3 regions of the Affinirhizobium capsici genome follow, and region 1 is predicted to be linked to each of the others. Evidence: predicted binding sites of a transcription regulator. Region 1 holds the regulator's gene; each other region holds the start of a gene.
What was found. The regulator PhoB, encoded in region 1, activates phosphate uptake and scavenging genes when phosphate is short. The targets are predictions, from matches to a motif close to TGTCATNNANCTGTCAT.

Region 1 (3,277 bases):
TGGAAGCCAGCCTGCAACGGGCTGGCCTCTGGAACGAAGTGAAGGATCGCCTGCAGGAATCCGGCACCGGTCTGTCCGGCGGTCAGCAGCAGCGCCTTTGCATTGCCCGCGCCGTGGCCGTTTCGCCGGAAGTCATCCTCATGGACGAGCCATGCTCGGCGCTGGACCCGATTGCCACGGCCAAGGTGGAAGAACTGATCCACGAACTGCGCTCCAACTACACCATCGTCATCGTCACCCACTCCATGCAGCAGGCGGCGCGTGTTTCGCAGCGCACGGCCATGTTCCATCTGGGGCAGCTGGTGGAAGAGAACGATACCGACAAGATGTTCACCAACCCGGACGATCAGCGCACGCAGGATTACATCATGGGCCGCTTCGGCTGACCCTTTGAGACCATCCTGACCGCATCGAAAACGCCAGATCCGAGGAAAAATTCATGTCATCGCATATTACATCGGCCTTTGATGAAGAGCTAAAATACCTGAACCGCCGCATTTCCGAGATGGGCGGCCTTGCCGAGCAGATGTGCGCGGATGCCGTGCGTGCGCTGGTCAATGCCGATGGCGCCCTGGCGCAAAAGGTCATCTCCGACGATGTGATCCTCGATACAGCCGAGCGCGAAATCCAGGAAAAGGCCATCGTGACGATTGCCAAGCGTCAGCCCATGGCGTCCGATCTGCGTGAAATCATCGGCACGCTGCGTATCGCCGCCGATCTGGAGCGTGTGGGCGATCTTGGCAAGAATAATGCCAAGCGCGTGATGGCGGTGCAGGGAACCGGCGTGCCGCGCAAGCTGGCGCGTGGTCTCGAACATCTTTCCGAACTGGCGCTCGTCCAGCTGAAGGAAGTGCTGGATGTCTTCGCCAATCGCTCGGCGCAAAAGGCGGAAGCCATTCGCCTGCGCGATGAAGAGATCGACGCCATGTATACCTCGCTGTTTCGCGAGCTTCTGACCTACATGATGGAAGATCCACGCAACATCACCACCTGCACGCATCTCCTGTTTTGCGCCAAGAACATCGAGCGCATCGGCGATCACGCGACCAACATTGCGGAAACCATCTACTTCATCGCAACGGGTGCGCCGCCGCAGGGCGAGCGTCCGAAGGACGACAGCTCCAACACGCTCGGCGCTGTGACCGAATAAGCCTGACAGGCCGGAGTACTTAAAGCCATGCTGCCCAAAATCGCTGTTGTCGAGGACGAAGAGGCGCTGAGCGTTCTTCTTCGTTATAACCTCGAGGCCGAAGGCTACGAGGTTGAAACCATCCTTCGTGGTGACGAGGCGGAAATCCGTCTGCAGGAGCGTGTTCCCGATCTCCTGATCCTGGATTGGATGCTGCCCGGCGTCTCCGGCATCGAACTCTGCCGCCGTCTGCGTATGAGGCCAGAGACGGAGCGCCTGCCCATCATCATGCTGACGGCGCGCGGCGAGGAGAATGAGCGGGTGCGCGGCCTTGCCACCGGCGCAGACGATTATGTGGTGAAGCCTTTCTCGACACCGGAGCTGATGGCCCGCGTCAAGGCCATGCTGCGCCGGGCCAAGCCCGAGGTCCTCTCCAGCGTTCTGCGCTGCGGCGATATCGAGCTTGATCGCGAGACCCATCGCGTCCATCGCAAGAGCCGCGAAGTGCGCCTCGGGCCCACCGAATTCCGTCTGCTGGAATTCCTGATGGCGTCACCGGGCCGCGTCTTCTCCCGCTCGCAGCTGCTGGATGGTGTCTGGGGCCACGATATCTACGTGGATGAACGCACGGTCGATGTGCATGTCGGGCGTCTGCGCAAGGCGCTCAACTTCTCCAATATGCAGGATGTCATCCGCACCGTGCGCGGCGCGGGCTATTCCATGGAATCGTGAAGTTTAGGTTCCTGCAAGATAAGCCCGGTCCCGAAGGTGCCGGGTTTTTCTTTGGCCACGTTATGGCAGGCACAAAAAAAGCGGGCACATGTCCCGCTTTTTTAAGTTCTTGTCTTTTCGGCTGGCTCTCAGCCGCGAGCAACCGCATTGGCGGCTCTGCGACGCTCGGTCACCGGCTGGTAAGCCATGCGGGCGTGATACTTGCAGTAGGGCGAACCGTCGCAAGCTTCTGCGCCGCAGAAGTGGAAATCGTCCTTCAGCGGGTCGCCAACTGGCCACTTGCAGGTGCGCTCGGTCAGCTCTGTCAGGGTCAGCCGGCGCGCCATCGGCACAACTGCATTGCTGACCGTTTCCAGAATCCGGGGCTCGGAGGCCGATGCCTCTACTTCATCCTGCATGGCTGAAAAATCTGCAGGGCGAGGCTGGTTGCGAACAGGTGCCGGAGATTGCGGGCGGGCAGCAAAGGTTGCCGGGCGCTGAACAGGGGCCGCAGGGCGCTTCGGTGCGCGGGTCGGCGTTGCCGTTCCGCCAGCCTTCACGCGGCCTGGAAGGTTCAGGCGATGGACTTTGCCAATCACCGCATTGCGGCTCACACCGCCCAGTTGTGCAGCGATCTGGCTGGCGCTCAAGCCCTCAGCCCATAGCCGCTTTAACTTCTCGACACGTTCGTCTGTCCAGTTCATGCAGTCTCTCCGCCTTGAGCACGCATTAAAAGACAGAATCACTCACCGCTACGACAAATAATTTTTGTCGCATGTACTATATCTATACTTTCGGTGACTAGTTCCGCCGCATGCAGTCTAGTAATTGATGATTAACCTAATAGGCGGTGGACTCGGTGGCAAGAGTCGGCGGAATCGCAGCGAATCGATTTCCGGGTTTTCCCCAACTTGCTTGACAACAGAGTCATTTTTGCCACAGCGATTTCAACCGTGAGTCTTGTCTGTGCAGGAAGGCTGAAATGCCTTGCGATCCAAGCGATTTGTTGACACGCGCGAATGAAATGCTGATAGTGCCGACGCCGTCCATTGGGGCGGCATTTTAATTTTTCGCGGCATGTGCCGCCCATCGTTTGAGATAACTGCCCAAGGAGTGATGTCGCCATGGCTGAAGCCGCACTTTTCGACACGTTTGCAAGGGCTCCGCTGCGTTTCGTGCGCGGTGAGGGCGTCTGGCTCGTGACGGAATCTGGCGAGCGATATCTGGATTTCGGTGCGGGCGTTGCGGTCACTTCCTGCGGTCATGCGCATCCGCATCTCGTTGCCACGCTGAAGGATCAGGCGGAGAAGGTCTGGCACCTGTCGAACCTCTACGAGATCCCGGATCAGGAGCGTCTGGCGCGCCGCCTCGCAGAGGCCACCTTCGCGGATAAGGTGTTCTTCACCAATTCGGGTGCGGAAGCGCTGGAATGCGCCA
Region 2 (3,277 bases), on a different contig from region 1:
TCGCTGTTGAATTGTGTGCCGCCGGACTTACCCTCCGGCGGCATTTCTTTGAGAATAAACAGGGTGGTGAAGATCTGCAGCATTTGTCACCCGGTTGTGACTTTCGATTGATGACCTGCACAGGGTAGGCTGCTATCAATTCAATGATCCTCACACGATAAAGACCATCATGCTTCTGTCGTCGTTCCAAGTTCCGCGCATTTCCAAGCCGCTCTGCTGGCTCGCTGTTTGTCTTCTGCCAGCAGGTGCAGGAATGGCGGGCGATATCGGTTCGCCGCGTGGCGTGGTTGAACTCTTCACCTCGCAGGGCTGCGCCTCCTGTCCACCTGCCGATGAAACGCTCAAGCATCTGGTGGAGCAGGGCGATGTGGTGGCGCTCTCCTATCACGTCGATTACTGGAACTATCTTGGATGGACGGATACGCTGAGCTCCAAGGAAAATACTGAGCGTCAATATGGCTACGCCCATTCCATGGGACGAAGCGGTGTCTATACGCCGCAGGCTATCATCAATGGCCGGGTGCATGTGAAGGGCACGGATATTACCGCCATCAACGGGAAGATGGATGAGTTGCGCAATGAAGGGCAGGGGCTTTCCGTGCCGATCAAGGCGGCCATGAACGGCGAGGAGATGGAGATCACCATACCGCCGGGCGAGGGCAGGGCCGATGTGGTGGTTGCCTACTTCACCAAGAAAGAAGCGGTGAATGTGGAACGTGGCGACAATAGCGGGCGCCAGATGGAATACTGGCACAATGTTTATGATGTGCAGACTGTTGGCATGTGGGATGGCAAGGAGCTGAATATTACACTGCCTGCCAAGAGCATGGGCAGTTCCAAGAAGGATGGCTGCGCAATTTTGCTGCAATCTTCCGGCCCGAACGGCGAACCGGCTTCCATCATCGGCGCAACAGTTCTGATGGCAGGGCGCAAGAGAACCTCGGCAGAGGTCCGGCCCTAAGCGTTGGGGGCTGGGGGTAAGGTCAACGCCTTGGGCCGGACCGGCTGGCGCAGGGCGCCAACTGGATGGCGTGGAAGATGTCGAAGAAATCCGGCAGGGATTTGTTCGAAATCGGGCATCCGATAGATTTTCAGAAAATTCTCACACATGTTCGCCGCACTCTCGAAACCTTGGTCTCGAATGAACGGTTTGAGCGCGGTGCCGCTTGCATTTTGCCAAGCCTGAGGCACACTGAAACGAAACTGTCACATGATGCCCAGGAGCTCACATGACCGATCAAAAGGCAGATGGTGCTGTTGTTGTCGAGTTGAACCAGTTCCGCCAACAGAACAACGAGCCCCCGCCGGTGATGTTTCATCGCCTGGAACTGGATGCCATCCTCAGGATCTACGGGCGCATGGTGGGTGAAGGGGAATGGAAAGATTATGCCATTGATCAGCTGAAGGATAAGGCAGTTTTTTCCATCTTCAAACGATCAGGCGAGTTTCCGCTTTTCCGCATCGAAAAGAACCCCAAGCTGGCGAACAAGCAGGGCGCATACAGTGTTTTGAACACGCATGGCATGGTGTTGAAGCGTGGCCATGAACTGCCGCAGGTTTTGAAAGTGTTTGATAAGGTGCTAAAACTGGTCGAATAGGTTTCGTATCAGGCTTTGAATAAATTGCCTGGATAGATTGCCATATCTGGCTTTGATGATGTTCCTTCACCCAGTTCCCGTTGCATCAGGATAGTATCCAGCCAGCGATCGTGCTTGAAGCCGGTGCCTCTCAGGATGCCAACGTGCTCAAACCCGAGACTTTCATGCAGGCGTGCCGAGGCAGGACTTGCTCCTCCAATAACAGCTGTCATCTGGCGGAAACCAAGCGCGGTGCATCGGTCGATCAGTTCGCTAAGTAGACGTTTACCCAAGCCCATTCCCCGCGATTCGGGGGCAAGATAGATCGAATCTTCCACCAGCCAGCGATAGGCGGGGCGGGTGCGGAAAGCGGATGCATAGGCATAGCCAAGAACCGCTCCGGCGCCGCCTTCAACAACGATGCACGGATAGCCTTTATCGCGGATTGCGTTGAAACGTTCTGCCATCTCTGCCTCGTCCGGCGGTGTCAGCTCATAGCTCGCGGTGCCGTTGAGTACGCTGTCCCGGTAGATGGCAGTGATGGCGGGGAGGTCAGTGCTATTGAGGTCGCGCAGGCGGTAGGTCATGGCATTTCATCCAACTTGATTAAGTTGATCTAATCAAAGCCGCTGCTTTACCGCAATGCAAAAAGGGCGATCCTAAGGACCGCCCTTTCATAGATATCATCGAACGTTCTGATTAGTTGTTACGGTTGCCCAGGAACTGCATCAGGAACATGAAGAGGTTGATGAAGTCGAGATAGAGCGTCAGTGCACCCATGATTGCCTTGCGGCCCATGACCGACGCATCATCGCCCACATAGTACATTTCCTTGATCTTCTGCGTATCGTAAGCCGTGAGGCCCGCGAAGATCAGAACGCCGAGCACCGATACCGCAAAAGCAAGAGCGGACGAGGCGAGGAAGATGTTGACCACGGATGCGATGATCAAGCCGAAGAGGCCCATGATCAGGAACGAGCCCATGGCGGAGAGATCACGCTTGGTGGTGTAGCCGTACAGCGAAAGAGCGCCGAACGAAGCCGCCGTGATGAAGAAGGTCTGCACGATGCTCTGGCCCGTGTAGACCAGGAAGATCGAAGACAGGGACAGACCCATCAGCGCCGCGTAGGCCCAGAAGGCCGTTTGGGCTGCGCCCACGCTCATGCGGTTGATGCGGAAGCTCAGGAACATCACCATGGCAAGCGGAGCCAGCATGACAACCCAGCGAAGCGGGCTCTGGTAAACGGCAGCGCCAAAGGCTGTGATGTGGCCATCCTGAACAGCCAGTTGCCATGTTGCGAAGGCCGCAACGCCCGTGATCGCCAGACCCAGAGCCATGAGATTGTAGACCTTCAGCATGTAGCTGCGAAGGCCTTGATCGATCATGGCGCCTTCCTGGACGCCACCGCGCACGGCACGGTTGTCGAAATTGTAACGGTCAGACATATGTTTGTCCTCTCAAGCTTCGGATGGAATACGGTGTCGGGAAAACCCCTGGCGCCGCTGCGAAGCTCAGCAAGCCTGCATAGAATATGCGAGGTTATGCCTCATGGTTCAAGTGTTTGAGCCTTAAATCCGGCAGGTGACAAAAATTTAATGCCGGCCAAGGGTTAACTAGAGCTCCCGAAGAACGGGCGCCGCTTTCTGTCCGAGGATGCGCCAAGTTCCTGCAAGGCCTATGCCGACGGTCAGCACGAGCG
Region 3 (3,277 bases), 1.5 Mb from region 1:
GTGAGGAAACGGCTTGCAGGCCATGCAAGGCGGTAACTTCAACGTTAACCATAACGTCGTAAATAATCCGTTAGAGCAAGCGAAAATCGTGGTTCAAGTAGCGTATGCATGCAAAGGCTTACGAAGGATAGCCCGCCAGGCATAGCCGCAGTAATGCCGCTGGAAGGTCAGTTCATAACCTGACATGGCTGCCTTCTGTTTCAAAACCTCTTCCAGATCCGCGCGCGGGGTCACATGAAAGCGGGCAAGCCAGCCTTGTAGCAAAGCCCTGAACCATTTCGGCAACTCTTCCTGCTGGCCGAAATCCACGACATGCAGTGAACCTCCAGGCGACAACGCGGCGAGCGATGCATCAATGGCACCTGTCCAGCCGGGAATCATGGAAAGTGCATAGGAAATGAGAATGCGATCAAAGCCTGCAACAGCAAAATCACTGGCAAGAAAGCCTGTTGCGTCGGCTACGCGCAATTCAACCTTGGCAGATGTGCCAGAGAAGTTTCTGCGCGTGCTTTCAAGCATCTGCGCCGAAATATCGAGACCATAAAGCGCGGCTTGGGGATAGTGCTTGTGGGCAAGCAAAAGATTACGACCCGTGCCGCATCCAACTTCCAGAATCGACTGTCCGGGGCGAAGTTGCAAATCGGCAATCGCCTTATCGCGCCCAAGCAGATAGTATTTGCGAGTAAAATCATAAATGTGCCGCTGGTAGCGATACATACGATCCATGCGCTCTGCATGTTCGAGTGCTTCTATCCGGCTCATCCGCGCTTCTCATAGATGTGGAAGCCGCCGTAGATCGCGGAACGATCCTGCAGGTTCAGCTCTTCCGAACGCGGCTGAAGATAGATCCACTGCTCCCGCAAGGCGGAAGAGATGCGCCCTTCGATGATGCTCTTTTCCGCAGCGGTTCTGAATATGACGCGAGCGCCTGGCGCAGCGGTGCGGGTTACTTCGCTCCACAACTCATTCAGTTGCTGGTCGTTCATCCAGTCCTGTGCGTCGAGCAGCACGTAGCGATCCACTGTACCAGCGGACTTGCCTGCCAAGAGCTCCGTAAATGTCGCATGGTGAACCTGCACGCGATCAGCGGAAGTGCGAATAGCGTCATAATGCTCGCGGCTGAGATAGGCAGGCAGTACACCTTCATGGGGCCTTGGGTATCGCCGCATGAAAGCCTGCCAGGCGAACGGGTTCTCCTTCAGCGGGAAATGGCAGGCCAGCTTTTCCAATCTCTGCCGCAGAACGGGCGCAATGGAACCATCTGTGGCAAGGCTTGCCAGTTCATCATATTGTTGCGGCGGAATACCAAGCCCGAAAAGTGAGCTTTTGCGACTGGTGAGCCAACGGATCAAAGGCTTATCGAACAGTGGCGCTATGCGGGTATCGAAGAACTGCCGCTGTTCGCGCAAAGACCGCGCCCGAGATAGATCAGACAGGCGCACGCCATGGAGCCGGGCCAGGATATGACCCATTGTGATGAAGCGGCCAAGCAAGCCTGTGCGATAGATATTGCGATTGAAGACCGTAATACGCTGACGCCCGGAAAGTCCGCGCTTCTGCCAATAGGCACGCGTCACGGGATCCAAAGTTGGAGCAATAGAGTGCTTGAAGGTGTTGCTGTTGCTGCTTTCCTGCTCCTGTGCCAGGAAACGCACGACCTCCTCGTGGGAGGGCAGGGCCTGGAAGGCGGCCAGCTTCAGCTTGTTCAGCGCTATGTGGTGAGGGTTAAGATCCACGACGTCGATGGAAGTGGGAGAGCGTGAGAGATAGGCCAGCATGTTGCAACCACCCGAGCCGATGCACACGATGTGATGCCCGGTCGAGAGGTCCATGGCATCCATATCCACCTGTGGGTCTTCCCATATCTGCGGATAGACAAGCCCGGAAAACAGCAGGCCGAATAACCGCTCGGATAGCCAGCTGCTGGAAAAGCTCTGGTGTTGAAGCAGCGCTGTCTTGAGTTTGCCGTTTCGAAGGAAGCCAGCTTCCGATGCAATTTCAGCCATAGACGAATCCCCGCCATTTCTGGAGCTTCAGAGGCTGTAGCCGCCGCCTGCTACAGTTTCATGACGCTGAAACCGGTGACCAAATTTCGATTGGTTCTTCCCACAGAAAGCAAATGCTGCTTGCATGCCCGCCTAAACGGAGAGGTTAGAATGCGTTGGTTGAAGCGTTTGATGAAGCTTGTGCTGGCAATTGTCATTGCTGCCCTCGTGGCAATTCCCACTTGGCTTTATGCGGCGCCGCCGGAATTGCTGCGGGTGGCCAGCGGCTATGCCGCCAAGATTGTTTGCTCCAATGTCTTTCTTGCAAACCGGGATGCGCAAAAGGTGCTGGCGGATGACGTGCAGGCTCCGGGGCATCCTTTGCTCAAATATATGAAGCTTCATGTGGACGACGCGCAGCACCGGGTTACCGCAGGTTTGCTGGGAGGCATCGCCAAACGGACGGCTGTGTTGCGCCCCGGTTATGGCTGTACGCTGCTTGGTGATGATGGGTCTACTCCACCGTCCTTGGCCGCTATAGATCAACCGGTTGCTGCCTTCGATGCCTCGAAACCTTGGCCGGAAGGCGAGGCCGCTATCCTCGATCCTTCCATCCAATCCTTAATCGGAAAAGACGATTTGGCCGGTCCAAATGTTCGTGCCATTGTCGTGGTAAAAGATGGGCACCTGATCGCAGAACGTTACGGGGAGGGCTTTTCCGCTGCGACGCCGCTTCTGGGTTGGTCGATGACCAAAACAGTAAACGCGATGTTGATCGGCACGTTGTTGCGGGATGGCAAGCTCTCTCTGAATGATGACCATCTGGTCACTTCCTGGCAGAACGACCCGCGCTCCACCATCCGGCTTCGGGATCTGCTGGCCATGGAGGACGGTCTGACTTTCAATGAAGACTACGGAACGGTGGATGATGTCACTCGTATGCTGTTTCTGGAGCCGGATATGGCTGGATATGTGGCAGGACAGCCCGCAGCGCACCCGCCGGGAAAAAGCTTTCATTATTCCACTGGCAGCGCCGTTCTCCTCAGCCGCGTCTGGATGCAAAAGCTCGGGAATAATGCGCAGGCCGTGACTTACCCCCAAACGGCACTCTTCGCGCCTTTGGGCATGCGTTCCGCTACGATCGAAACCGATGCTCGCAATACCTTGGTGGGTGGTTCTTATATGTATGCCTCCGCAAGAGACTGGGCACGGATCGGTCTATTCCTGGTGCAAGATGGGGTTTGGAACGGCCAACGCCTGTTGCCCGAAGGATTCGTTGGGCAAATGGGCGA

Region 2: a site for PhoB is predicted at 1,194-1,210, ahead of AC0JZ1_RS19125 (DUF2794 domain-containing protein). Genes of this name have one in related genera too.
Region 3: a site for PhoB is predicted at 2,056-2,072, ahead of AC0JZ1_RS07135 (BtaA family protein). Genes of this name have one in related genera too.

Annotation. Positions count from the first base shown of each region.
Region 1 is NZ_CDRNXD010000004.1:2,261,322-2,264,598, reverse strand. It holds gene pstB (phosphate ABC transporter ATP-binding protein PstB) at 1-386, shown strand, start outside; gene phoU (phosphate signaling complex protein PhoU) at 440-1,150, shown strand; gene phoB (phosphate regulon transcriptional regulator PhoB) at 1,178-1,861, shown strand; gene AC0JZ1_RS14205 (GcrA family cell cycle regulator) at 1,990-2,544, opposite strand; gene AC0JZ1_RS14200 (acetylornithine transaminase) at 2,965-3,277, shown strand, end outside.
Region 2 is NZ_CDRNXD010000007.1:190,229-193,505, reverse strand. It holds gene AC0JZ1_RS19130 (DUF1223 domain-containing protein) at 254-961, shown strand; gene AC0JZ1_RS19125 (DUF2794 domain-containing protein) at 1,230-1,598, shown strand; gene AC0JZ1_RS19120 (GNAT family N-acetyltransferase) at 1,607-2,164, opposite strand; gene AC0JZ1_RS19115 (Bax inhibitor-1/YccA family protein) at 2,277-3,023, opposite strand; gene AC0JZ1_RS19110 (ABC transporter permease) at 3,192-3,277, opposite strand, start outside.
Region 3 is NZ_CDRNXD010000004.1:774,714-777,990, forward strand. It holds gene AC0JZ1_RS07130 (class I SAM-dependent methyltransferase) at 94-762, opposite strand; gene AC0JZ1_RS07135 (BtaA family protein) at 759-2,006, opposite strand; gene AC0JZ1_RS07140 (serine hydrolase domain-containing protein) at 2,157-3,277, shown strand, end outside.